DNA from 2 places in the Enterobacter sp. R4-368 genome. Region 2 is predicted to be linked to the other one. Evidence: predicted binding sites of a transcription regulator. Region 2 holds the regulator's gene; the other holds the start of a gene.
The links. Region 2 encodes CRP, which controls carbon source genes, mostly activating them, when cyclic AMP is high. Its sites were predicted from a motif close to ATGTGANNNNNNTCACAT; they were not measured.
Positions count from the first base shown of each region.

Region 1: the regulator CRP is predicted to act here: its motif matches at 1,378-1,395, upstream of H650_RS05690 (CidA/LrgA family protein).

Region 1 covers NC_021500.1:1,222,740-1,225,949, reverse strand. The annotation lists gene cdd (cytidine deaminase) at 1-109, opposite strand, end outside; gene H650_RS05695 (CidB/LrgB family autolysis modulator) at 239-934, opposite strand; gene H650_RS05690 (CidA/LrgA family protein) at 931-1,329, opposite strand; gene dusC (tRNA dihydrouridine(16) synthase DusC) at 1,550-2,500, shown strand; gene H650_RS05680 (LysR family transcriptional regulator) at 2,941-3,210, opposite strand, start outside.
Region 2 covers NC_021500.1:2,593,188-2,596,397, forward strand. The annotation lists gene H650_RS12290 (phosphoribulokinase) at 42-911, shown strand; gene H650_RS12295 (OsmC family protein) at 954-1,358, opposite strand; gene crp (cAMP-activated global transcriptional regulator CRP) at 1,663-2,295, shown strand; gene H650_RS12305 (YccS/YhfK family putative transporter) at 2,342-3,210, shown strand, end outside.

The sequences.
Region 1 (3,210 bases), 1.4 Mb from region 2:
GCTCTGCGCTCAGCATGGCGGGGAAGTGCTCATCCGCCAGCAGAGGAGCCAGTGCGGTCTGTAAATTCTCCGCAAGCCCGGAAAAAGCAGTGTGAAAACGTGAATGCATAGCGGTGCCTCATAGCAGTGTATTGGAATCGTAGTTTACGGGGCTGCCTGGCCTCTATGTGTGATTCACTTCACACTGTATGTGCAACTTATGAAACTCAAACGAAAAATGCGCGACGTATCGCAAATTTTAGCCCAGCAGCGCGAGGATAACCGGGAACAGAAACGGGGCGACCAGCGAAGTGATAATCCCGCAAATCACCAGCGCCAGCGAACTGAAAGCCCCTTCCTGATAATCCAGCTCGGCGCAGCGCGCGGTGCCCAGCGCATGCGAGGCGGTGCCCATTGCCAGCCCGCGTGCCGATTTCGTGGTGATACGCATCAGGTTCAGCAAGGTATGGCCGAACACCGCGCCCAATACGCCAACAAAGATCACGCAGACCGCACTGATTGCCGGGATACCGCCAATGCTGCCGCCAACCGCCATCGCGATCGGTGTGGTGACGGATTTGGGTAATATCGACGCCGCAATTTCTGGTGTCGCGCCCATCAGCAGCGCCACAGCGGTACCGGAAAACATCGCCACCATGCTGCCGATAAAGCAGATAGTAATGATCGATTTCCAGCGGGCGCGAATCTGATGTAACTGCTCATAGAGCGGAAACGCCAGCGCAACAACAGCGGGTTGCAGCAGATCGTTAAGAATTTTACTGCCCTGGAAGTAGTGGTCATACGGAATGCCCGTTACCAGCAGGATCGGGATAATCACCACCATCGCCACCAGCAGCGGGTTGAGCAGCGGTAGCTTGAAACGCGTGGCGAGTTTACGCGCGGCGAAAAACACCGCCAGTGTCAGCGGTAACGACCACCAGATATACGCCATCATTCTTTCTGCCCTTTTTGTCCTGCCACCTTACGCTCGCCGTGCACCAGATGGGTGCTCCAGCTCACCACCAAAAAGACGATAATTGTGCTCACCGCACAGGAAACAACAATCGGGCCGAACTGCGCGCGCAACAGGTCGTAATATTGCATTACGCCAACACCGATGGGCACGAACAGCAGCGCCATGTAACGGATCAAAATAAAGCAGCCGGGATTTACCCATTTGGCGGGCAGAATTTGCAGCGCCAGCAGCACGAACATAATCAGCATGCCGATAATGCTGCCCGGAATAGCAATAGGCAGCAGCGATGAAACAAAAATGCCTGCGTAGAGACAAGCGTAAATAAGCACAAACGCACGAAGGTACTGCCAGAAAATATTCAGTGAGTTACTCATGGTGAAAGCCCTTGTCGAAACGCATTCATCATACAATTAAAGCGAAAAACGTGCTACTGATCACATCATGAATTGTGAGCATACCAAACATTCCATTCAGGAACGTTATGCATTCCCACAAGATTTACCGCGCGATATAGCCAAAAGTGTAGTGAAGAAAGGCACTTTCCACGCCTGAACAGAGACGCTACTATGGCGCCTCTTTTTTATGGGGCGAGATATGCGTGTATTACTGGCGCCGATGGAAGGCGTGCTCGATTCGCTGGTGCGCGAGCTGCTGACCGAGGTTAACGATTATGATTTATGCATCACCGAATTCTTGCGCGTGGTGGATCAACGCCTGCCGGTAAAATCCTTCTATAAAATCTGCCCGGAACTGCATCGTCAAAGCCGTACGCCTTCCGGTACGCTGGTGCGTATTCAACTCTTAGGACAATACCCGCAGTGGCTGGCGGAAAATGCGGCGCGCGCGGTTGAACTGGGCTCCTGGGGCGTCGATCTCAACTGTGGTTGCCCGTCGAAGCTGGTCAACGGCAGCGGTGGTGGCGCGACGTTGCTCAAAGATCCTGAGCTTATTTACCGTGGCGCAAAAGCGATGCGTGAAGCGGTGCCGTCGCACCTGCCGGTGACGGTAAAAGTGCGTCTTGGCTGGGACAGCCCCGCACGCGCGTTTGAAATTGCCGATGCGGTACAGCAGGCCGGCGCCAGCGAACTGGTGGTACACGGGCGCACCAAAGAAGATGGCTACAAAGCGGAGTGCATTAACTGGCACGCCATCGGCGAGATCCGCAAGCGGTTAACCATTCCGGTGATTGCCAATGGCGAGATCTGGGACTGGCAAAGTGCGCAGGATTGTATGGCCGCCACCGGCTGCGATGCGGTGATGATTGGTCGTGGCGCACTGAATGTGCCGAATCTGAGCCGGGTGGTGAAGTACAACGAGCCGCGTATGCCGTGGCCGGAGGTTGTAGCGCTACTGGCGAAATATTCGCGGCTGGAAAAGCAGGGCGATACCGGTTTGTATCACGTTGCGCGCATCAAACAGTGGCTCGGCTATTTACGCAAAGAATATTCTGAGGCCAGCGAGTTGTTTACCGAGATCCGCGCCTATAAACATTCCGCCGATATCGCACAAGCGATCGCCCGCCAGCGCAGCCGCGTTGGCGTCTGACACGCGCCGGTGAACCTTTCGCAGGCTGTCTCGTTATGCGCTCGAATAAAGCTGGGTTGAAGTGCGGGTGTGGGTTGTTACTGTGCAAGCAGGCGAAACCTGATCATCTGGCAACTGCCGGAGGTCAGGTTTTTTTGTTTCCGGGGTCTGAATGAATAGCGCCAAAACAGTAAACAACGTTGTTGTAGTGGTGCCGGGTGGCGGCCGCGCGCACAAGTGGTGATGAGTTACACCCGGTGAAAGCCGATTGATCTGGAAAGCGCCGCCAAAGCGGAGATCGCCAGACGTTGCAGTTTTATTGATGTCGAACGTGAGATAACGGCAGCGGCTCCGGTATGCAGCAGTAAGAACTATTTCTGCTGGTATCGCGCTGTCATCGCCAGTAACGGCGAGAGCCTGAAATAACCCGCACTCCGCCCGCGCAAACCGGGCAGAACGCGTCAGTTAAGGCGCTTAGCAATAAACTCTTTCAGCCACATTACCGCCGGATCGCTGCTGTGGCGCTGATGCCACAGCATCGCCAGCTCAATTGGCTGCACATCGAGCGGCAGCGGGCTGCTCGCAAATCCTCGTCTGCGCTGCCACTCCTGCGCCAGGCCTGCCGGTACGGTCGCCAGGGCTGGCATGGTCTCCAGTAATCCCGGCAGGGCGGCGAAGTGCGGCGTGGTGTAGTGGATGCGGCGCTGATGGCCGGTTTTGGCCAGTAGCGT
Region 2 (3,210 bases):
GGCTGGCTATACTGAAATAATCGTTTATTCAGGGAGTTGCTATGTCCGCCAAACATCCGGTTATCGCCGTTACAGGCTCCAGCGGCGCGGGAACCACCACCACCAGCCTCGCCTTTCGTAAGATCTTCGCCCAGCTCAATATGCACGCGGCAGAAGTGGAAGGGGACAGCTTCCATCGCTATACCCGCCCGGAAATGGATATGGCTATCCGTAAGGCCCGCGATCTTGGGCGGCATATCAGCTATTTTGGCCCGGAAGCCAATGATTTTGGCCTGCTGGAACAGACGTTTATCGAATATGGCCAAACCGGCAAAGGCCAGGCGCGCAAATACCTGCATACCTACGATGAAGCCGTTCCCTGGAACCAGGTACCGGGCACGTTTACGCCGTGGCAACCGCTGCCGGAACCGACCGATGTGCTGTTTTATGAAGGTCTGCACGGCGGCGTGGTGACGCCGCAAAACGATGTCGCGCGTCATGTGGATTTGCTGGTGGGCGTGGTGCCGATCGTCAACCTAGAATGGATTCAAAAACTTGTCCGCGATACCAGCGAGCGCGGGCATTCGCGGGAAGCGGTAATGGATTCTGTCGTGCGTTCGATGGAAGATTACATCAATTTTATTACGCCGCAGTTTTCCCGTACGCACATTAACTTCCAGCGCGTGCCAACGGTGGATACGTCCAATCCGTTTGCCGCGAAAGGCATTCCCTCACTGGACGAGAGTTTTGTGGTGATCCATTTCCGCAATCTGGAAGGGATTGATTACCCGTGGTTGCTGGCAATGCTGCAAGGCTCGTTTATCTCGCATATGGATACGCTGGTGGTGCCTGGCGGAAAAATGGGGCTGGCGATGGAGTTGATTATGACGCCGCTGGTACAACGGCTGATGGAAGGTAAAAAGATCAAATAATGCAGAAAGCCCGGTGATGTGCTGCTTACCGGGCTTTTCGCATCAGGCTTCGATAACTTCGTAAGAGTGGGTGATGTTCACCGCTTTTTCGAGCATCAAGGCCACGGAGCAATACTTCTCCGCGGATAAATCCACCGCGCGGGAAACCGCAGCATCCTTCAGATCTTTACCGGTGACGATAAAGTGCAAATTGATGTGGGTAAACAGGCGCGGCGCTTCTTCACGGCGCTCTGAGGTCAGCTTCACTTCGCAGTCAGTCACGTCATGACGCCCTTTTTGTAAAATAGAAACCACATCAATGGCGCTGCATCCGCCCGCCGCCATCAGCACCATTTCCATCGGGCTTGGCGCTTTGTCGCCGGAGTTGCCGTCCATCAGGATTTGGTGGCCCGATGCGGACTCACCGATGAACGTTAACCCTTCAACCCATTTCACACGTGCCTGCATTTTCTTCACTCCGGAGTGGCAATTTTCTTTACAGATTACGCGTACATAACAAAACTCGCAACGGAAGGCGACCTGCGTCATGCTGAAGCGAGACACCAGGAGACAGGCGGTAAAAGCTATGCTAAAACACTCTGGATGCTACAGAGATAAATGGATGTTACGCATGTATGCATGACATCATACTTTAGAGACCGCAGATGACGCTGACGGTCCACTTCCCTGGATGCGGGAAGCTTAGATTGCAACCCCAGACGTAGGGGCTCATCCTGTGTCTGAGACAGCTTATAACAGAGGATAATCGCGCATGGTGCTTGGCAAACCACAAACAGACCCGACGCTTGAATGGTTCTTGTCTCATTGCCACATTCATAAGTACCCGTCGAAGAGCACGCTGATTCACCAGGGTGAAAAAGCGGAAACGCTGTACTACATCGTTAAAGGCTCAGTGGCAGTGCTGATCAAGGACGAAGAGGGTAAAGAGATGATCCTCTCCTACCTGAACCAGGGAGATTTTATCGGTGAACTGGGCCTGTTCGAAGAGGGTCAGGAGCGCAGTGCATGGGTACGCGCTAAAACTGCTTGTGAAGTGGCTGAAATCTCGTACAAAAAATTCCGTCAGTTAATCCAGGTTAACCCGGATATCCTGATGCGTCTTTCCTCGCAAATGGCGCGTCGCCTGCAGGTCACTTCAGAAAAAGTGGGTAACCTCGCCTTCCTGGATGTAACCGGCCGTATCGCGCAAACGCTGTTAAACCTGGCGAAACAGCCAGATGCAATGACCCATCCGGACGGCATGCAAATTAAAATTACTCGCCAGGAAATTGGTCAGATCGTCGGTTGCTCCCGTGAAACTGTGGGCCGCATTCTCAAAATGCTCGAAGATCAGAACCTGATCTCCGCCCACGGTAAAACCATCGTCGTATACGGAACGCGTTAATCTGTAAAACGGCGCAGCTTACGCGCTGCGTCGTTTTTCTTCCCTCATGTGGCGCAGGCTGATTTATCACCCCGAAATCAACTACGCACTGCGACAAACGCTGGTGTTATGTTTACCTGTGGCCATTGGTCTGGTTACTGGTCATCTGCAACAAGGTCTGCTGTTTTCCCTCGTTCCCGCCTGCTGCAACATTGCCGGGCTTGATACGCCACATAAACGTTTTTTCAAACGCCTGATCATTGGCGGAACGCTGTTTGCAGGCAGCAGCCTGGCGGTGCAGCTATTGCTGGCGAGAGATCTTCCATTGCCGCTGATCCTCACCGGGCTGACGCTGGTTTTAGGCGTAACCGCCGAAATCAGTGCACTGCACGGTCGCCTGCTCCCGGCTTCGCTCATTGCCGCCATCTTTACGCTCAGCCTCGCCGGTAACATGCCGGTATGGGAGCCGATACTTATCTATGCGCTGGGCACGCTGTGGTACGGATTGTTCAACTGGTTCTGGTTCTGGATGTGGCGCGAGCAACCGCTGCGCGAATCGCTCAGCCTGCTCTACCGGCAACTGGCAGACTACTGCGAGGCGAAATACAGCCTGCTGACGCAACACGCCGACCCAGAAAAAGCGCTGCCGCCGTTGCTCGCCCGCCAGCAAAAAGCGGTGGATATGATAAGCCAGTGCTATCAACAACTGCATATGCTGGCTGCCAATAAACACAACGATTACAAAAGGCTACTGCGGGTTTTCCAGGTAGGGATTGATTTGCAAGAGCACATTTCGGTGAGTTTGCACCAGCCGGAAGAAGTGCAAAAACTGGTGGAACAAACCCACGCCGAACAGGTGATCCGCTGGAACGCGCAAACCGTCGCCGCTCGCCTGCGCGTGCTGGCAGACGACATTCTCTATCACCGCTATCCCAC